2 regions of the Paenibacillus sp. FSL H3-0321 genome follow, and region 2 is predicted to be linked to the other one. Evidence: a T-box and tRNA genes for the amino acid it is inferred to sense, from the RefSeq annotation. Region 2 holds a T-box; the other holds one or more tRNA genes.

Region 1 (10,865 bases), 3.1 Mb from region 2:
ACCTGAGGTCGCACTGGAAACTGGGTGGCTTGAGTACAGAAGAGGAAAGTGGAATTCCACGTGTAGCGGTGAAATGCGTAGATATGTGGAGGAACACCAGTGGCGAAGGCGACTTTCTGGGCTGTAACTGACGCTGAGGCGCGAAAGCGTGGGGAGCAAACAGGATTAGATACCCTGGTAGTCCACGCCGTAAACGATGAGTGCTAGGTGTTAGGGGTTTCGATACCCTTGGTGCCGAAGTTAACACAGTAAGCACTCCGCCTGGGGAGTACGGTCGCAAGACTGAAACTCAAAGGAATTGACGGGGACCCGCACAAGCAGTGGAGTATGTGGTTTAATTCGAAGCAACGCGAAGAACCTTACCAGGTCTTGACATCCCTCTGAATCCACTAGAGATAGTGGCGGCCTTCGGGACAGAGGAGACAGGTGGTGCATGGTTGTCGTCAGCTCGTGTCGTGAGATGTTGGGTTAAGTCCCGCAACGAGCGCAACCCTTGACTTTAGTTGCCAGCAGGTAGTGCTGGGCACTCTAGAGTGACTGCCGGTGACAAACCGGAGGAAGGTGGGGATGACGTCAAATCATCATGCCCCTTATGACCTGGGCTACACACGTACTACAATGGCCGGTACAACGGGAAGCGAAGCCGCGAGGTGGAGCCAATCCCAGCAAAGCCGGTCTCAGTTCGGATTGCAGGCTGCAACTCGCCTGCATGAAGTCGGAATTGCTAGTAATCGCGGATCAGCATGCCGCGGTGAATACGTTCCCGGGTCTTGTACACACCGCCCGTCACACCACGAGAGTTTACAACACCCGAAGTCGGTGGGGTAACCCGCAAGGGAGCCAGCCGCCGAAGGTGGGGTAGATGATTGGGGTGAAGTCGTAACAAGGTAGCCGTATCGGAAGGTGCGGCTGGATCACCTCCTTTCTATGGAGAATCGTCACCTGCAACGGTGACATTCAAATCGGAAGCTCAGCTTCCAAAACACTCACTCGTGTTCAGTTTTGAAAGAGCAAGTCTCTTTCGTATGCGTTTGGTGGCGATAGCGGAGGGGTTCCACACGTACCCATCCCGAACACGACCGTTAAGTCCTCCAGCGCCAATGGTACTTGGACCGAAGGGTCCTGGGAGAGTAGGACGCTGCCAAGCGCAACCTTATGAAGTTTATGAGGTGCATTGATAGAATAAGGGCCTTTAGCTCAGCTGGTTAGAGCGCACCCCTGATAAGGGTGAGGTCGGTGGTTCGAGTCCACTAAGGCCCACCATTCTTAACTTAATATCCTATTATGGGGCCATAGCTCAGCTGGGAGAGCGCCTGCCTTGCAAGCAGGAGGTCAGCGGTTCGATCCCGCTTGGCTCCACCAAAATGATTTAAACTCAATACTTCTTTAAACTTGATCCTTGAAAACTGGATACCGAAACGAATTTGCGTTTTAGAACATCTTTTAGCTGAAACTTGTGTGAACAAGTTTTAATTAATAGTGATACTAAGCGAAGGTTTTGGATTGTGAGCGACTTTTGGCTTTAAACAGACTGGCGGACAGAGTGATCTGGAAGCGCTGTTTAAAACAAGATGAGCGAATAAGCCAATACCAGAGCGATTGGTTAAGCTAATAAGAGCACACGGAGGATGCCTAGGCGCCAGGAGCCGACGAAGGACGTGGCGAACAACGAAACTGCCTCGGGGAGCTGTAAGCAAGCTTTGATCCGGGGGTGTCCGAATGGGGAAACCCAGCTGTGGTAATTCGCAGTTACTTCTCTCTGAATACATAGGGGAGATAGAGGCAGACCAGGGGAACTGAAACATCTAAGTACCCTGAGGAAGAGAAAACAATAGTGATTCCGTCAGTAGCGGCGAGCGAACGCGGAACAGCCTAAACCAAGGGGCTTGCCTCTTGGGGTTGTGGGACGTCTCACATGGAGTTACAAAGGAATATGGTAGGCGAAGAGGTCTGGAAAGGCCCGCGATAGAGGTAAAAGCCCTGTAGCCTAAACTGTGTTCTCTCCGAGACGGATCCCGAGTAGTGCGGGGCACGTGAAACCCCGTATGAATCCAGCAGGACCATCTGCTAAGGCTAAATACTACCTGGCGACCGATAGTGAAACAGTACCGTGAGGGAAAGGTGAAAAGCACCCCGGAAGGGGAGTGAAATAGAACCTGAAACCGTGTGCTTACAAAAAGTCAGAGCCCTATTCATGGGTGATGGCGTGCCTTTTGTAGAATGAACCGGCGAGTTACGTTTAACATGCAAGGTTAAGGTGAGAAGCCGGAGCCGCAGCGAAAGCGAGTCTGAATAGGGCGACTGAGTATGTGGACGTAGACCCGAAACCGTGTGATCTACCCCTGTCCAGGGTGAAGGTGCGGTAACACGCACTGGAGGCCCGAACCCACGTATGTTGAAAAATGCGGGGATGAGGTGGGGGTAGCGGAGAAATTCCAATCGAACTCGGAGATAGCTGGTTCTCCCCGAAATAGCTTTAGGGCTAGCCTCGGTGAATGGAGTGGTGGAGGTAGAGCACTGATTGGGTGCGGGGCCCGCAAGGGTTACCAAGCTCAGTCAAACTCCGAATGCCATTAACTTCTTGCCGGGAGTCAGACAGTGAGTGCTAAGATCCATTGTCAAAAGGGAAACAGCCCAGACCATCAGCTAAGGTCCCCAAGTGTGTGTTAAGTGGGAAAGGATGTGGAGTTGCACAGACAACCAGGATGTTGGCTTAGAAGCAGCCACCATTGAAAGAGTGCGTAATAGCTCACTGGTCGAGTGACTCTGCGCCGAAAATGTAACGGGGCTAAACACACCACCGAAGCTATGGCTAGATGCTTTGCATCTGGGGTAGGGGAGCGTTGTATGCAGGTTGAAGGTGTACCGTAAGGAGCGCTGGACAGCATACAAGTGAGAATGCCGGTATGAGTAACGAAAAGATCAGTGAGAATCTGATCCGCCGAAAGCCCAAGGTTTCCTGAGGAAGGCTCGTCCGCTCAGGGTAAGTCGGGACCTAAGGCGAGGCCGAAAGGCGTAGTCGAAGGACAACAGTTTGAAATTACTGTACCACCGTAATCCGCTATGAGCGATGGGGTGACGCAGGAGGGTAGTGACGCGGACTGATGGATGTCCGTCTAAGCAGTGAGGCTGGTGTGTAGGCAAATCCGCACACCATTAAGGCTGGGCTGTGATGGGGAGCGAAAATTATAGTAGCGAAGGTCATGATCTCACACTGCCAAGAAAAGCCTCTAGCCAGGAGAAGGTGCCCGTACCGCAAACCGACACAGGTAGGCGAGAAGAGAATTCTAAGGCGCGCGGAAGAACTCTCGTTAAGGAACTCGGCAAAATGACCCCGTAACTTCGGGAGAAGGGGTGCCTCGGTAGGGTGAATAGCCCGAGGGGGCCGCAGTGAAAAGGCCCAAGCGACTGTTTAGCAAAAACACAGGTCTGTGCGAAGCCGCAAGGCGAAGTATACGGGCTGACGCCTGCCCGGTGCTGGAAGGTTAAGGGGAGCGGTTAGGAGCAATCCGAAGCTGTGAACCGAAGCCCCAGTAAACGGCGGCCGTAACTATAACGGTCCTAAGGTAGCGAAATTCCTTGTCAGGTAAATTCTGACCCGCACGAATGGCGTAACGACTTGGGCGCTGTCTCAACGAGAGATCCGGTGAAATTTTAATACCTGTGAAGATGCAGGTTACCCGCGACAAGACGGAAAGACCCCATGGAGCTTTACTGCAGCTTGATATTGAATTTGGGTACGATCTGTACAGGATAGGTGGGAGCCGTAGAGGCAGGAGCGCAAGCTTCTGCGGAGGCGCCGTTGGGATACCACCCTGATCGTATCTAGGTTCTAACCTAGTGCCCTAATCGGGTACGGGGACCGTGTCAGGCGGGCAGTTTGACTGGGGCGGTCGCCTCCTAAAGAGTAACGGAGGCGTTCAAAGGTTCCCTCAGAATGGTTGGAAATCATTCGAAGAGTGCAAAGGCATAAGGGAGCTTGACTGCGAGACCAACAAGTCGAGCAGGGACGAAAGTCGGACTTAGTGATCCGGTGGTACCGCATGGAAGGGCCATCGCTCAACGGATAAAAGCTACCCTGGGGATAACAGGCTTATCTCCCCCAAGAGTCCACATCGACGGGGAGGTTTGGCACCTCGATGTCGGCTCATCGCATCCTGGGGCTGAAGTAGGTCCCAAGGGTTGGGCTGTTCGCCCATTAAAGCGGTACGCGAGCTGGGTTCAGAACGTCGTGAGACAGTTCGGTCCCTATCTGTCGTGGGCGCAGGAAATTTGAGAGGAGCTGTCCTTAGTACGAGAGGACCGGGATGGACGTACCGCTGGTGCATCAGTTGTTCCGCCAGGAGCATGGCTGAGTAGCTACGTACGGACGGGATAAGCGCTGAAAGCATCTAAGCGTGAAGCCCCCCTCAAGATGAGATTTCCCAATTAGTAAGACCCCTTGAAGACGACGAGGTAGATAGGTTGGAGGTGGAAGTGCAGCAATGCATGGAGCTGACCAATACTAATCGGTCGAGGGCTTATCCAACAAGTTAAGACGCAGATTTGTTTCGGATTCAGTTTTCAGGAATTAAGGTTCCTGAATGAATTTACATGGCACCAACTTGTTTGGAGAGATACCCAAGTGGCTATAAGGGGACCCTCTGCTAAGGGGTTAGACTGCGTAAGCGGTGCGAGGGTTCGAATCCCTCTCTCTCCGCCATTTCAAATTCATAATATTGTTAGTGTGGCGGCGTAGCTCAGCTGGCTAGAGCGTACGGTTCATACCCGTGAGGTCGGGGGTTCGATCCCCTCTGCCGCTACCATACAACCCGGAGGCTTAGCTCAGCTGGGAGAGCATCTGCCTTACAAGCAGAGGGTCGGGGGTTCGATCCCCTCAGCCTCCACCATTTTCACAATTCAACACCGTTTCAACACTTTTACACCGTGCCGGTGTAGCTCAACTGGTAGAGCAACTGACTTGTAATCAGTAGGTTGGGGGTTCAAGTCCTCTCGCCGGCACCATTATTTTTACAAATGCGGAACCGTGGTGTAGTTGGCCTAACATGCCTGCCTGTCACGCAGGAGATCGCGGGTTCGAATCCCGTCGGTTCCGCCATTTTTTTATGTTTTATGGCTTTTTTTATGGCTCGGTAGCTCAGTCGGTAGAGCAAAGGACTGAAAATCCTTGTGTCGGGGGTTCGATTCCCTCCCGCGCCACCATATATGGAGGCTTAGCGAAGTGGCCAAACGCATCAGACTGTAAATCTGCTCACGTACGTGTTCGGTGGTTCGAATCCATCAGCCTCCACCAGTTTTATGAGCCATTAGCTCAGTTGGTAGAGCACCTGACTTTTAATCAGGGTGTCGAAGGTTCGAGTCCTTCATGGCTCATCCCAATCAGAAAGTCATCACCTTCGGGTGGTGGATTTTTTGTGTTATCGTCATACGCAGGAAAATGAAATTGCTGACATCGAGTTTAAAATTTCTGTCTCCGTTTAATTATAAGTTTATAACACTGAGCAGAAATGAGGGGATTCCCGTTATATATGATGCAATTATTGTTGGAGGCGGTTTTGCCGGTCTGCAGGCGGCGATTCAATTGGGACGTTACTCCGCCCACCATGTGCTTGTGATAGACGCGGGAGGGGGAAGACCTAACATTTGCCGCAATTATCATAATATATTGGGCTGGCCAGAGGGAATATCCGGTGAAGAGCTTAGGGCAAGGGGGAGGCGGCAGGCTGAAGTTGCTGGGGTAGAGTTTGTTACGGATAGGATTACTAAGGCAGATAAGCAGAATGGTTTGTTTCAGCTGAACGGTTTCGAGAATCAGTGCTATAGTTCCAAGACATTGCTGCTTGCAACAGGTGTAATGGACCGCTTTCCTGAGTTGCCGGGGCTTGTAGCTACATTAGGAAAGACGGTATATGTATGCCCGGATTGTGATGGCTACGAAATTCAGAACCGGCAGACCCTATTGCTGGGTTCAGGTGACGTAGGGGCAAATATGGCTTTTGTTTTGCGCGAGCGTACGGGTGATCTGACTTATATCAATCATGAATGCCAGCCGGTATCGGCAGAAAACCGCCAACGTCTTGATGAACAAGGAATCTTATACGTAGAGGAAGCAGTTGCACGAATCGATGAGGAGAATGATGGAATCATTAAAGCGGTAGTCCTGGAGAGCGGAAATACTTTGCTTGCGGAGCGTGGGTTTATCGCCTTTGGGAACAATGCGGTACATTCGGAACTTGCGGCAGAGCTTGGGGTGAAGCTTCATAAGAACAAGCATATCGAAGCGGATAAGCGTTCATTAATGACCAATGTGGAGCATTTATGGGTGGCTGGTGATGTCGCTGTTCATGCAGAGCAAGCTACAGTTGCAATGGGCGAGGGAGCGATAGCCGGTATTTGGATGCATAAAGAGTTAAAGAAGATATCCATGGTAAGCTTGCCGCCGTCTAAGCAAAATCATAGCGAAATGGTAAAACAAAATAAATGATTCCTCAAATTGTCGATTGTGTCTTAGTAATCGGAGGGACCAGGCCGCATAATGTTGGGAATTATGATAAAATAGGCGAAAAGAGCAAAAGTGGTGGAGTATGGTGACAATGGATAGTGAGGCATTGCGTCAAAAATTGGAGCAGCTCACCGGAAAGAGAACCGGAATCAAGCAACTCGGGAGGCAGCATTCAGCTTCTCTTTTTGGCATAGGCAAAGAAGAGTTGGATCAGCCGGTCACTCATGAAGGTCATCTCTGGGTACCATTGTATGAGAACGAGGGAAGAATAACTGCGATATGGGTAGAGATGGATGGCCTTTCAGCCCTTGAATTGCAATTGGTCAATTATGCGGCACGGAATTTTGCGGTCGCGCTCAAGGCCACAGGGTTAAAGGAAGAAGGAGAAGTAGAGGCCCGGCAGCTGAGCAACTGGCTGAATTCGCAGCTCGAGCAAGAGAAGAATGATGCAGAGATTCCTGACGAAATCACTCTGAAGGGGCGTTTGTTCGGCGAGATGATTCCTTTTCTGCTGGTGAGTGAGAATGTCCACAATCCGCAGATCTCTTACCGTTCGCTTATGAAGCTGCTGCGCAATTATTTTGAGAACGAAATATTGCTTATCCCCCTGCAGGAGAAGGAATGGTTAATTTTAGCCCGCAAGGAATTGCTGACCGGCGGGGATGATAAGGACGATGAGGAAGAGAGTGTAGATGAGCTTCTGTCACAGACCTGTATGGGGCTGCATGAGCTGATTGCCAGTGAGTGGGTAGGTGTATTCCATCTGGCGGTTGCACCGGCGATCATCCCGGTAAAAGGTTTGACAGGCTCGGTTGCGCTGCTGCGGGAAACGATTGTTTTGGGACGGATTTTTCAGGTTGGCGACTATATTCATCTCCCGTGGGAGCTGCATATGGAGCGGCTGGTGAACAGTATCCCTGATGAGCGGCGCAGGCAGCTGCTAGGACAGATCGGTGACTATACTTCGGTGCTGGCGGATAAGGAGATGCTGCTGACGCTGGAAACTTTCTTCGAGATGGACTGCAATGTGAGTGAGACCGCGAAAAAATTGTACATCCACCGCAACACGCTCCTATACCGGTTGGACAAGATCAAACAGGAGACAGGTGCCGATGTACGGAGCTTTGGCGACGCAGCAATTGTAAAGTTAACCATGTTATTGTATAAAGTGACGAAAAGAAAATAGGATTTTTGTGAACGTTGCAAATAGCCAGCGAGGCACGTCTGGGGTAAGATAAATGTACAAGAAAGCGATTTATTTATAATCAACTAATAACTCGAGGGGGAAATACAATGGCAGGCGTACGTTTAGAGCATATTTTCAAAAAATACCCGGGTTCCGATAAAGCAACAGTAATCGACATCAATCTTGATATTAAAGATAAGGAATTCCTCGTACTGGTTGGACCTTCCGGTTGTGGTAAATCCACTACCCTGCGTATGATCGCTGGTCTGGAAGAAATCTCCGAAGGTAAAATGTACATTGGCGACCGTGTAGTCAATGACGTTGCTCCTAAAGACCGCGATATCGCGATGGTATTCCAATCCTACGCCCTGTACCCGCATATGAGCGTGTACCAAAACATGGCTTTCGGTTTGAAACTGCGTAAAGTGAAGAAAGAAGAAATCGACAAGAAAGTTCGCGAAGCTGCGAAAATTCTCGATATCGAGCACTTGCTTGAGCGTAAACCTAAAGCACTGTCCGGTGGTCAACGCCAACGTGTCGCTCTAGGCCGCGCTATCGTCCGTGATCCGCAAGTCTTCTTGATGGATGAGCCACTTTCCAACTTGGATGCTAAACTTCGTGGTCAAATGCGTGCTGAAATCACTAAACTGGTTAAACGCCTTGAAACCACTTGTATCTACGTAACGCATGACCAGACAGAAGCTATGACGATGGGTGACCGTATCGTAGTTATGTATGATGGTATCATTCAACAGGCAGCTTCTCCTGAAGAACTGTACAATGAGCCTACCAACCTGTTCGTAGCCGGATTTATTGGTTCCCCAACTATGAACTTTATCAATGGTACTCTGTCCGATGTTGGCGGCGCTGTTCGCTTCCGCGCTGAGAACCTTGACGTTGAAGTTCCAGGAGGCAAAGCTACAATCCTGCGCAGCAAAGGCTATATCGGCAAAGAAGTGATCATGGGCGTTCGTCCAGAAGATATCCATGAAGAACCAGTATTCCTGGAAGCTTCCCCGAACACAATCTTCACTTCGCTGGTAGATGTTACGGAAAACCTTGGTCATGAAATGCTCCTTTACTTGAGCGGTCTGGGCAGCAACACTGTAATTGCCCGTGTAGATGGACGTTCCACTACCCGTGAAGGCAGCAAGCCTAAATTGGCAATTGACATGAACAAAATCCACATCTTTGATAAAGAATCCGAACTTAACGTATTGTTGGGCTAAGATAGAAATATCTTCCCTTTTAAAGAAAGCCGCCTGAAAGGGCGGCTTTTTTGTCTTCTTGGAGCCTTCCGCTAATGACCTCCTAAGCTATAGGAATAGATGGGCAGAATATAAGCAGGTTTGGGTTCAACTCCTTATATATCAATGGATCTAAGGGCAAGGTAGCAGGTATTAAGATTGCATTAAAGGGGATTATCAATTAAGATAGCAGGAGAATTACCTACGGATGGAATGGAAAGAGTTGTTAACCAAATGTAGGAAAGCGGACATAACCGTTAGGTGACGAAAGGACGGACATACATGGCTAAGAAGGTAAAAGTATCGGAATTGGTACAGCATTTTCAATTAGAGGTTGTTTCCGGGCATGAAGGTCTGAAGAGACCGATTACAGTGGATGACTTGAATCGGCCCGGTCTGGAAATAGCAGGTTATTTCGAATATTATCCGGAAGAACGGGTACAGCTGCTGGGCAAGACAGAGCTGGCCTTCTTTTCTATGCTTTCGGAGGAAGAGCGCAAGAGCCGGATTCGCGGGATCTGTAAGGATAATACACCTTGTATTGTCATTACAAGAGCATTGGATGTGCCGCAGGAGCTGATTGACATAAGCAATGAAAAAGGGCTTCCGGTATTGCGCAGCTCGATGGCTACAACGATTTTTTCCAGTAGACTGACCAGCTTCCTTGAAGGCAGACTTGCACCTACAGCAACCATTCATGGCGTTCTCTGCGATGTATACGGTGTAGGCATGCTGATTACAGGCAGCAGCGGCATTGGTAAAAGTGAAACGGCACTTGAGCTCGTTAAACGCGGACATCGCTTGATCGCGGACGATGCCGTGGAAATCCGCCAGACCTCCGACAACCAGCTGCATGGTACGGCACCGGAGCTGATCCGCCATTTGCTCGAAATCCGCGGCGTCGGAATTATAAATGTAATGACTCTCTTTGGTGCAGGCGCAATCCGCAATCATAAGCGTATTACGCTGGTGGTTCGGCTGGAAGCCTGGCAGCAGGACAAGCAATATGACCGGCTTGGTCTGGATGAAGAAACAACACGGATTATCGATACGGACGTTCCCCTCGTAACGATTCCGGTACGGCCAGGACGAAATCTTGCCGTTATTATTGAGGTTGCGGCCATGAACTACCGCTTGAAGCAAATGGGCTTTAACGCGGCTCTGCAGTTTACCAATAAACTTACAGCTACCATATCTGAAGACATGGATGATCTGGACTAGGAGTGTGAGAGCATGTTTTTTTCATTAGCGATTAATCCCATTGTATTCTCCATCGGTTCACTACCCGTTCACTGGTATGGTTTGATCCTGGGATTCGGCGCACTTGCCGGATTATTCCTCGCGATTCAGGAAGGCAAACGGTTTAATATTTCCCAGGAATTCTTTATGGATATGCTGCTGCTTGGAGTGCCGTCGGCGATCATTGGCGCGCGGATATATTTTGTAGCTTTTAAATGGGAGGACTATAAGGATAACTTTATAGATGTCTTCAAAATATGGAATGGCGGGATTGCCATTTATGGAGCCTTGATCGGGGCCATTATTTGCGCCATTATCTATTTCCGCTATAAAGGGTACCCATTCTGGCGTGTTGTGGATATTTGCGCGCCTGGACTGCTGGCCGGACAAATGATTGGCCGATGGGGTAACTTTATCAATCAAGAGGCTTATGGTGGGGTTGTTGAGGAGTCGTTCCTGCGCGATAAGCTGCATTTGCCTGACTTTATCGTCAATCAAATGTATATAGAAAATGCGTTCCATCATCCAACCTTCCTGTACGAATCTCTGTGGAGCTTGCTGGGTATTCTACTCCTTATGGTGCTGCGCCGCCAAAGGTTTGTCCGTGCGGGTGAAATCTTCTTATCCTACTTTATCTGGTATTCAATCGGCCGTTTCTTCATTGAAGCTTTGCGTACCGACAGCTTGGGCT
Region 2 (10,865 bases):
GTCCGGTCCGTCAGCTGCACGAATGCGTTACCTCCGGCTTTGCCGACTTCCTCCACAACAGCTTTAATCAGATCTCTTTCGCTGCCGATCATTTCAACGAGCACGTTCTCGCCCGGCTGCACATTTACGGAATACCCTACAAGGTTTGCCGCAAGCTTCTGAATTCTTGGATCCTTCATTCTTCTCTCTTCCTTCCTCATCACTAAAAATAAACATACTATTCTATTGTAGCACGCCCGCAAAAGAGCGCAAGATCTCATGGTCAGTTAGCTCTGCTTCACCGGAACCCATAAAAATCAACTTTGGTGATGTAAGTTTCTTCGGCGTCACTTCCGGCGGCAGTTGGATATTTTACCTTACGGGTCCAGGTCAGCCGCTTGGGCAGATTGCGCTTCACATCCACCTTCAGATAATACACCGATGAAATTTCGGCTTGCTCGAGCCTCTGCCGCAGCTCCTCGTCCTTCTGCTCCCATAATGCCATCATTGCCTCATTGACCTGCTTAGGCTTGCCTGCGGCCTCCTGTGGCTTGCTGTCACCGGACGGACGGATCAGCAGCATCTCTCTCTCCAGTTCGGCAGACAGCTGTTTCCTTGCCTCTCCTGGGGTCAGCTCGATCCGAAGTTCTTTGGTCCCTCTGGCGGCTCCTGCCCGCTTCGTTACCTTTTTCTCATTGCCCTCCAGTTCTTCCAGCTGAAGCAGCGGATTGAGCGCAGGAAGCGGATTACCTGCATTGGCTGCTGGAGCACCGGTCAGCATCGTCCATTCCCCGTCTTTTTTCTCCAATTGCGTGTAGTATGCCTCGGGAGTTTGTCTCTGTTCAAGCTTTTTCAGACCAGCTTTAGCTGCTGCCTTGGTCTTCCCATTCTCATCCGGCAGCAAAGTATACAGACTTACCTTGTTGTGATCTGCAACCTTCCCACCATAATAGAGCGCCGATTCCTGAGCCGGCTTCCCTCCCAGCAGTAATGCAGCGGCACCTTCAAAGGATACCCCGTCTGTACCGTCCATCCCGGCCAGAACAAGACTCAGTTCCTGGTCAGCCGGCTTATCCGAAATGCCCCCACAGCCGCTGCATAGCAGACAATATAAAGATAGAACTACGGCAAGGATCGCCTCGCGCCGCCATAAATGTAATTTCATCGTGTTCAAGCCTTTCCCGGTCAAGTGTAGTTGCTCCTACAAATTCACCCGGAGGCGGAGCCGAGGCCAAGTAGAAATACCCGGGTGAACAATTATTAATAGGTTCCCCCTGCTGCCCGGGCTTATACTTTGATATATATCTCAAAAAAAAGAATCCCCGCCGTCAGGCCAGAGGATTCTTTGCCGTACTATCCACTTTCTTGGTATCAATGACAACCTGATTGCGGCCGTTGTTCTTCGCTTCGTAAAGTGCCATATCGGCCCTGTAGAACAGTGACTCCACACTCACCCGTTCATCTGTCCAGCTCCATTCCGCGATGCCGCAGGATACGGTAACACGAGGTTCGGTCTCACCCATTACCCGCTTGCGGATCCGTTCGGCTACATAAAAAGCCTGCTGCACCCCCAGCTGCGGCAAATAGACCGCCAGCTCCTCCCCGCCCCATCTGGCAGCAATATCGCCTTGGCGGATGGAGGACTTCACAATTTCGCTCACCTGCTTCAGAATTTTATCGCCTTTCTGATGGCCGTAGGTATCGTTGACCGTCTTAAACTGATCAATATCAACGACAATCAAAGAGCCGCAGAAATCCGTTGTCTGCCTCTCCTTGATCTCCTCATCCAGGTAATGACGGGCATAAAGTCCGGTGAGACTGTCACGGTTGGCCAGGAACCGTACCTCAGCATGAAGCCGGGCGTTGCCTACCGCAAGCCCGATGTGACCCGCCATCGCCTGCAGCAGCCTGAAGCTGTCATAAGAGAAGAAGTATGGTTCCCGGTGAGCAAGCATAATAGCACCGCGTACTTCCCCGCCTACATTAAGGGGAGTAGCAATCAGCGACTGCGAGCAAGTTGCGTCCATGAGCTTCGAAGAGGGTCCCGGCGTATTTAAATAATCCGACAAAATGATCGGCTCGCCTGTAGTGTAGACATTGCCTCCCAGCCCTTGTCCTACTTCTATAAGTTCATTGCGCAGCGGAAGATGATTGCAGGCAATCGCCTCCAGCCCGCCTTTCTCTTCATTCATATGCAGAATGCAGCAATAATCGGCAGCAAACATCTCCAGCAGCTCTTCAAAGGCATACTGAAAAATATCGCCCAACCGCAGGCTTTGGTTCAAACGCTGTGTCATTTCATTGCTCATACGCAATTCACGAATAAGCTGGTTGGAGCGTTCATACAGCTTGGCATTCTCAAACGCTGTCCCGGCCGTATCGGCAACCATCGAGAGGAAACGCAGGTCAACCTCCGAAAAAACGGGCTTATCCATAATCATATGGAAGACACCGTACACGCCTTGCTTCCCTCCGAGCGGGAGGCCGACCTCCACATGCTGACTGTCCTCGCGCCCGGCATGCAGCGCTACCCGGCCGTCCTTGAAGGCACGCGCGCAGACATCATCACTATCCCAAAGCAGTGGAAGCGGCTTTACCTGCGGATGCGTGCTGCGGTGGTCCTGTGACATAAACAGCTCCAGACGGGCACCCGGATACATCGCAGCAATGCTCTCAATGACCTCGGTTAGAACGGCGTCGACATCAATGTTGTCGTGCATCCGCTGGACAATTTGAAACAGGAGCGAACGGCGGATGCTTTCCCGTTCGGCATGCTGGTACACTCCCGCTAGATCTGATACAAAAACATGCTCAAACCTGCGGTAAAAACAGGTCTGGAAATGCATGGCCATTGCTTCAGCCGTATTCTTTCCGCCCTGCTCATACTCGACGGCTGTCATGGAGCAGGCAAGCAGAGCGAAGATTTCCCGTTGAGCTCGGGTAAACACCGGCAAGGTCAAGAGGTACACAGCTTGTCCGTTCTTCTGTTCCGGGGCAGCACTGGCCTCTCCAGAAAGCAGGCTTAGTCCTGCAGCTTCCGCCCATTGCGCATCCCAGCCCTCCTCTCGGATACTGCCGGCACCTGAGTCTAAAGGTTCAATCCATTTCCCTTCAAAATCCAGCAGACCCCAGTCCCATGATTCCGCGAAGGGAGGGACAGCCAGTCCACGCCAGTCCGCGAAGCTTTCCGCAATCAAATTGGCTGCATACGGGAAATCATAGGATACAATATCCGTTTCCCTGAGCCATGCGGCGGGATCTATCACATCTCCGCTTGACTGCATAGTGTCCTGCAACAGCATACGAGTGTCTTTGCGGCCGTATGCTTCCTGAACTGACATAAGCGGATCCCCTTTGCGTCTCATATTATTAATCTTCCGATAACATCTAATTAGCTATATTTTACTCTCTTTTTTCCTGTATTGCATTATATTTTCCTGATTTGAGGGATTTTTTTTAGGACCAAAGAACTAACGACAAAGATAGACAAAATCTCCTTAAAGATGCACTTGACTTTAACTGTTGTTTTCATATAATATTTATTGTTGAACAAGACTGTAACAAGTCTTAATTGGGCGTAACGTTGTGTCACCCTCTACGCATTTCGTTACTGCCAGGGCAGCGGCTGAACTTCCCTGGCAGTGTGAAACCATTTGACGCTTTCACGGATACGGATTGCGGCGCAAATAGGCCCTACAATGAAATTTCAAATATAAAGGAGTCTACTATAACATGGCACGTTACACCGGACCTAAATTCAAACTCAGCCGCCGTCTGGGCATTTCCCTTAGCGGTACAGGCAAAGACCTGAAACGCCCTTTCCCACCAGGACAGCATGGCGCTAACCAACGCAGAAAAGTAAGTAACTACGGAATGCAGCTTTTGGAAAAACAAAAACTGCGCCACATGTACGGCTTGGGCGAAAAGCAGTTTAAAACTCTTTTCACTAAAGCACAAAAGATCCAAGGTATCGCGGGCGAAAACTTCATGTTCCTGCTCGAAAGCCGCTTGGACAATCTGGTTTACCGTCTTGGTTTCGCTAACTCCCGTGCAGGCGCACGTCAGTTGGTATCCCACGGACACGTAACCGTTAACGGCAAAAAAGTCGACATCGCTTCTTACCGTGTAAGCGTGGGCGACGTTATCGGACTTCGCGAAAGAAGCCGCGCTATGACTTCTATCAAAGAAGCTTTGGAAAACCGCTCCCACCTTCCAGCTTACCTGGAATATGCTGACGGATCTTTCGAAGGCAAATACATCCGTTTGCCAGAACGCGCTGAGCTTTCCCAAGACATCGATGAGAAACAAATCGTCGAGTTCTACAACCGTTAAGATTTCGCTAACAGCGAATGCAAAGCAAAGCCTCCGGAGAATTCCGGAGGCTTTTTTGTATACTTGTTCTTGTGCCAGGCGAGATAATTCTATTTAACAAGTCTTTTCCATTCCTTCTGAATTAGCTTCTGTGGTAAATTCAGGATAACTACTGAATCGGAGGAACCTGAATGCATCTAATAAAAGATAATTTAGTCATTCGTGAAGCAACTGCCGACGATGCGCAAATATTGTGCAACTGGTGGAACGATGGAATGATCATGGCCCATGCCGGATATCCTGAAGGTCTCGGTACTACAGTCCAAGAGACTCTGGATATGCTTCAGACTGCTGCCGGCTGCAACCATCGCCTGATCCTGGAAATCGATGGTATGCCCATTGGGGAAATGAACTTTAGAATATTTGCCGGGCACTGTGCAGAGATTGGCATTAAAATCTGCAACTTCAACCACCATAATCAAGGACTTGGGAGTGCGTTTCTTACTATGCTTATCAGCTCCCTGTTTAAGCAGATGGAGATTCAAAAAATCATTCTGGATACCAACCTCAAGAACTACAGGGCACAGCATGTCTATGAGAAGCTCGGCTTTCGCAAAGTTGCGGTTCATCATGACTCTTGGAGAAATCAGCTCGGGGAGCTGCAATCTTCAGTTGACTACGAGTTAACTAAAGAGAATTATGTAATAAAAGCTTCGGCAGATTAGGCTGCATTATGCAAAATAAACCCTAAGCTAATGTTAATTTGGCAAACTTCCGCTTGCCTACCTGGACAATGTCGCCCTCCTGCGGCTGGATTTCTCCGTTCGGATCCTCCTGCTTCACCCCGTTCAGCTTCACTGAGCCCTGCTGGATCGAACGTTTAGCTTCGCCATTGGAGCCTGCAAAACCAAGCAGCGTTAACAGCGTGACCAGCTTGATTGTGCCGCTCAACAACTCTTTAGACGGTATGCCGATTGTCTCAATATCCTCCGGGAGCGCACGCTGCTGGAACACCGTAATGAAGTGCTGCTGCGCGGCCTCCGCGGCTGCTTTTCCATGGTACATTCGTACTAATGTATATGAAAGACGCATTTTGACATCCCGCGGATGGGCCGTCCCGTCGGCCAGACCCGCTTTCAGGGCAGCGAGCTCCTGATTGCTGATATCTGTAGCCATTTCGTAGTATTTCAGCATCACCTCGTCCGGCACGGACATCGCCTTGCCATAGATTTCATTAGCCTCTTCATCAATGCCGATGTAATTCCCGAGACTCTTGCTCATCTTCTGCACACCGTCGATTCCTTCCAGCAGCGGCATCAGTATAACAGCTTGCGGTTCCAGACCATATTCCTTCTGCAGTGTACGGCCCATCAGCACATTGAACTTCTGGTCCGTGCCTCCAATCTCCACGTCGGTCTTAAGAGCAACGGAATCCATCCCTTGCATCAGCGGGTAGAAAAATTCATGAATGCTGATGGCCTGGCCGCCCTGGAAGCGTTTGGAGAAATCGTCGCGTTCCATCATCCGGGCCACAGTTACTTTTGCCGCCAGATTTACAACATCCGAGAAGGACATCGGGCTGAGCCATTCCGAGTTGCAGAAGATCTTTGTTTTCTCCGGGTCAAGAATCTTATAAATCTGCTTCTTGTAGGTCTCGGCATTGCGCTGCACATCTTCTTCGCTAAGCTGCCTCCGTGTCTCGGATTTGCCCGTAGGATCCCCGATACGTCCGGTGAAATCTCCGATAACCAGCTGCACTTGATGCCCGAGTTCCTGGAACTGGCGCAGCTTATGAATCACAATGGTGTGTCCCACGTGAATATCCGGCGCCGACGGATCAAGACCCAGTTTGATGTTTAGCGGAATACCCGCAGCTACGGATTTGATCACTTTGCGCTTCATTTCCCCCTCTGGCACTATTTCCACGGCACCGCGCGTAATTACTTCCATCTGACGCTCGACTTCCTGCTGTTGGCTGATTGAAAGCTCTTCCCATGTCATTTCATTATCCTCCCAGTTTTTCATCACTAATCATTCCAAAGAACGCAAAAAGAGCCTCTCATTCATCCCAAGGGACGAGTAAGAGGCTCGCGGTACCACCCTAATTAAAGATTTGCCGTGCCGGAGCACAAGCATTCTCTTTCACTTCATTGCCATAACGGGCTTGCACCCGGTCCAGGACTACTGAACAAGCGAAATGCGCTTGTAGTTCCTCCGGACAGCTCCAGACTGTAATTCAAAGGGGCCTGCTGCCGGTTCGCACCACCCACCGGCTCTCTGAAACACATGGCTTTCCTTCTACTGATGTCTTTCCACGCTTTTCGAATATCCAATTGAGTAAACTTATACCATAGGACCTTTTAAAAAGTCAACACCTCATGAATTCGACTTTCAGGCAGAAGCGCATTCAAATACGCCAAATTGTGCTATAATAGTTCCGTTAAAAGGAGGATTATCGTCGATGGTTGAGGAGAACAAAAAGAAGACCGTAAAACAGCATCCACCCCGAAGATCCTGGCTCCGCAGGTTCGGTTCAGTCGTAAAGTGGATGTTTATACTCGGCATACTAGGCACTCTGTTTGCTGGTGGTGCCTTGGCAGGCTACATAACTTCCATTGTGAAAGATGATCCTGTGCGCACCGAGGAATTGATTCAGCAGCAAGTCAGCTTGAACGCCGTCACCGGGTTTGCCTATTTCCGGGATGGGCAACCGATCGGTCAGCTTCGAACCGAAGAAGACCGCAGGCTAATTGAATTCAACGATATTCCACAGCTTGTGATTGATGCCGTCCTCGCTATAGAGGACAATAACTTCTATGCCCATAAAGGAGTGGATTTCAGCAGTACCCTTCGTGCCGTCAAGCAGAAGCTGCTCAACGAATCGGTCCAGACCGGGGGCAGTACGCTTACCCAGCAGCTCGCAAGACGTGTATTTCTGAATCTGGACCGTACGGAAGACCGCAAAGTGAAGGAAATCCTGCTCTCCCTGCGGCTTGAACGTTTCTTATCCAAACAGGAAATTATTACGGCATATCTTAATAAGGTACCCTTTGGGAACGGCTCCAACGGTTATAATGTGTTCGGTATCAAAGCCGCATCCAAGGGCATCTTCGGTGTGGAGGACCTTGAGAAGCTGAATGTTGCGCAAGCTGCCTATTTGGCCGGTCTGCCCCAGCTTCCTTCCAAGTATTCCGCATTTAACGGGGTGGGTGAATTCAACGAGACGGCCTTTAACAGAGCCATGGAGCGCCAGCAGCTCGTACTGCGGCGGATGCTGGAGGAGAATAAAATCACTTCCTCCCAGTATGATGAAGCGCGCCTCTTTGACATCAAAGGCTCTCTGGCACCGCATTCTAAGAAGGCCTATGCTACATTCCCTTACTTGATGCTGGAAACCGAACGCAAGGCGGCAGAGATCCTACTGTCGATCAACGAAGACAAGAAAAAAGCGAAAGATACCACGAGTTCGGCAGAAGACACAGTGCTTCTGGAGGAAGCCCGTCAGAAGCTAATGACCGGCGGATACCGTGTATACACTACGATTGACAAAAAAGTATACAGCGCTATGCACAGCATCTCCGAGAACAGTGATAATTTCACAAAAAACAGCAAAGCCAGAGGCAAGGAACAGACAGCCGGGATGATGATTGAGAACAAAACCGGAGCCATCCTGGGGATGATCGAAGGCCGGGACTTCAACATTGAACAGATGAACTATGCTACGCAGATGGTCCGTCAGCCCGGCTCGACCATGAAGCCGATTGCTGCTTATCTGCCTGCACTTGATGCAGGTCTGATCCAGCCTGCCGGCATCCTCGACGATGCTCCAATCATATTGAAGGATGGTTCCAAGGGATTCCACATCCCCAAGAATGCCAACAACCGTTATCAGGGTCTGGTTACCGCCCGCTATGCGCTTAACAAGTCTTTGAACATTCCTGCGCTCAAGCTGTTTAATGAGAAGGTTGGCATCGAAGACTCCTGGGCTTTTTCCAAGAAGCTGGGGATTACGACCATCCAGGATGAAGACTACAGTGCAAAAACCGGCGTAATCGGCGGTCTGCGTTATGGTGTATCCGTCGAGGAACTGACCAATGCCTACTCCTCCATCGCGAACAATGGCGCTTTTACCGATGCCTATATGATCGAGAAGATCGTCGATTCGGAAGGAAAAGTCGTTTACCAGCATAAGGTCAATCCGGAGCAGGTCTACTCCAAACAGACGGCATACCTCATGACGGATATGCTGCGCACAGTCATTACCGACGGAACTGCCAGCACTGTCAGAAAGAATTATAAACACTTCAAGGACGTACCGATTGTCGGCAAGACTGGTTCTACCCAGAATTACGGCGATGTGTGGTTTATGGGCTATTCACCGGATGTCACTCTCGGAATGTGGGTTGGCTATAAGGAGCAGATCAATACGCTCCAGGGAGATGCCCAGAAACGGCAGGCCCAGACGTTATGGACCAAGGTCATGAATGCTGTTATTGACAAGCGGCCTGAGCTGTTCGTAACGAAAGAGTTCAGTAAGCCTGACGGCATCGTCAAAAAGACGGTTTCGGCGTACAGCGGCAAGCTGCCTACCTCTTTAACCGACAAGTTTACTACAGACATGTTCAATGCCAAGTATGTACCGACTGAAAGTGATGACGGTATATCCAAAGCCAAATACATCACATACAAAGGCGTGAATTATATTCCGCTGGAAGGAACCCCTGAGGATTTCCTGAAGGAGAAGATCGTGGTGAAACGCGAGAAGCCGATTCAGGATCTGGTCAAGGAGCTGCTCGCTGCTTTCCCTGCAATGAAAGAGCATAAGGATTTGTCATATTATATGCCGGCTGATGCCAAAACCGATTTCCCGACCGAGGTGGATCCGCGTGTCGACGACGGTACAGCTCCTGCTGCTCCAGGCGAAGTAAGCGTGTCTTACAACAGCGGCAAAGCCGTAATCAGCTTTACGCCTAGCAGCTCATCAGACGTTGTAGGCTACCGGCTGTACCGTTCCATGAACGGAGGCCCATTCAAGAAACAGCTTGTACTGTCAGCTGGTGAAGGCACCGCTTTCTCATCAGGCACACCTTCCAGTGTGAATGCCACCTTCTACGTGGCTGCCGTTGATGTGGCCGATCATGAGTCAGCTTCCGGCAGTGTAGCCGGAGGTGCTACCCCGACTCCCGAAGCGACGCCTGCTCCGACAGAACTGCCGGGGACAGAACCAACGCCGGAAGGGGAGATTATACCGGGTGCCACCGAAGATCCCGGTATGATCATCGTTCCGCCAGTGAACGGAACGGAGACACCTCCTGACAGCGGAAGTGGAAGTAACGCTGCCGGAGGAAATGCTACCGGCAACGGGCAATAACCGCTATAGCGGATTGCCTGAGGCAATCCACACAGAACAGCAAAAACACCGTTTCCGCAGATTCGCAGGAAACGGTGTTTTTGTGTTATGCTGCCGGCATGGCTTAGTCCTCAATGGTCGACAAATCCCCTTCAGGCAGATGCAGCTCCCAGGCTTTCAGCACCCGGCGCATAATTTTGCCGGAGCGTGTCTTGGGCAGCTTATCTTTGAATTCGATCTCCCGGGGCGCTGCATGAGCAGATAAACCGGCTTTGACAAAAGCGGCGATCTCTTCTTTAAGCTCCGTGGTCGGATAATAACCTTCCCGCAAGGAAATAAACGCCTTGATGATCTCTCCCCGCAGCACATCAGGTTTGCCGATGACTCCAGCCTCGGCTACCGCCGGATGCTCTACCAGCTTGCTCTCCACCTCAAATGGACCAATCCGTTCACCAGAGGAATTGATTACATCATCTATCCGGCCCTGGAACCAAAAATAACCATCCTCATCCATGTAGGCTGAGTCACCCGAGATATACCATCCGGGAATCCGGAAATACTCGTCGTATTTGGCCTTATTGTTCCAAATGGCGCCCATCATGGACGGCCAAGGGGTTCGAATCGCAAGATTCCCCATGGAATAAGGCGGCAGTACATTGCCCCGGTCGTCCAATATCGCTGCTTCAATGCCCGGCAGCGGACGTCCCATGGAACCCGGCTTAATATCCATCCGCGGGTAATTGCAGATTAACTGCGCACCTGTCTCTGTCATCCACCACGTATCATGAATGCGCTGATGATAGAATTTGTCACCCCAGCGGACAACTTCCGGATTTAACGGCTCCCCTACGGACAGCACATGGCGCAGGCTGCTTAGGTCGATGCCCTCCAGGCTAGCCTCCCCTGCTCCCATCAGCATGCGGAAAGCGGTAGGTGCACTGTACCATACAGTAACGGCGAACCGCTCAATCGTCTTGTACCAGTCCTGCGGGCTGAAACGCCCGCCCCGCACCACATTGGTTACTCCGTTCAGCCAAGGGGCAAAGATGCCATAAGAAGTGCCGGTGACCCAGCCTGGATCAGCCGTACACCAATAGACATCGTCAGGCTGCAGGTCCAGTACGATTTTGCCGCTATAATAGTGTTGGATCATTGCTCGTTGTACATGATAGACACCTTTGGGTTTACCTGTGGAACCCGAGGTGTAATGCATAATCAGCCCGTC

Evidence for each region. A T-box is a leader RNA that pairs with one kind of tRNA and senses whether it is charged. The one in region 2 lies ahead of tyrS (tyrosine--tRNA ligase), so its partner is inferred to be a tRNA-Tyr.
Region 1: it encodes a tRNA-Tyr, which carries the amino acid that the T-box ahead of tyrS (tyrosine--tRNA ligase) is inferred to sense. The anticodon was not compared.

Annotation. Positions count from the first base shown of each region.
Region 1 covers NZ_JBBODH010000001.1:4,330,482-4,341,346, forward strand. The annotation lists rRNA gene MHI45_RS19300 (16S ribosomal RNA) at 1-925, shown strand, start outside; rRNA gene rrf (5S ribosomal RNA) at 1,031-1,147, shown strand; tRNA gene MHI45_RS19310 (tRNA-Ile) at 1,187-1,263, shown strand; tRNA gene MHI45_RS19315 (tRNA-Ala) at 1,287-1,362, shown strand; rRNA gene MHI45_RS19320 (23S ribosomal RNA) at 1,602-4,528, shown strand; tRNA gene MHI45_RS19325 (tRNA-Ser) at 4,611-4,702, shown strand; tRNA gene MHI45_RS19330 (tRNA-Met) at 4,729-4,805, shown strand; tRNA gene MHI45_RS19335 (tRNA-Val) at 4,814-4,889, shown strand; tRNA gene MHI45_RS19340 (tRNA-Thr) at 4,929-5,004, shown strand; tRNA gene MHI45_RS19345 (tRNA-Asp) at 5,021-5,098, shown strand; tRNA gene MHI45_RS19350 (tRNA-Phe) at 5,127-5,202, shown strand; tRNA gene MHI45_RS19355 (tRNA-Tyr) at 5,208-5,293, shown strand; tRNA gene MHI45_RS19360 (tRNA-Lys) at 5,301-5,373, shown strand; gene MHI45_RS19365 (NAD(P)/FAD-dependent oxidoreductase) at 5,516-6,484, shown strand; gene MHI45_RS19370 (PucR family transcriptional regulator) at 6,594-7,688, shown strand; gene MHI45_RS19375 (ABC transporter ATP-binding protein) at 7,796-8,917, shown strand; gene hprK (HPr(Ser) kinase/phosphatase) at 9,218-10,156, shown strand; gene lgt (prolipoprotein diacylglyceryl transferase) at 10,169-10,865, shown strand, end outside.
Region 2 covers NZ_JBBODH010000001.1:7,415,708-7,426,572, reverse strand. The annotation lists gene MHI45_RS32815 (aminopeptidase) at 1-179, opposite strand, end outside; gene MHI45_RS32810 (hypothetical protein) at 278-1,168, opposite strand; gene MHI45_RS32805 (sensor domain-containing diguanylate cyclase) at 1,308-3,320, opposite strand; gene rpsD (30S ribosomal protein S4) at 3,712-4,311, shown strand; gene MHI45_RS32795 (GNAT family N-acetyltransferase) at 4,482-5,015, shown strand; gene tyrS (tyrosine--tRNA ligase) at 5,038-6,291, opposite strand; T-box leader at 6,359-6,614, opposite strand; gene MHI45_RS32785 (transglycosylase domain-containing protein) at 6,752-9,661, shown strand; gene acsA (acetate--CoA ligase) at 9,765-10,865, opposite strand, start outside.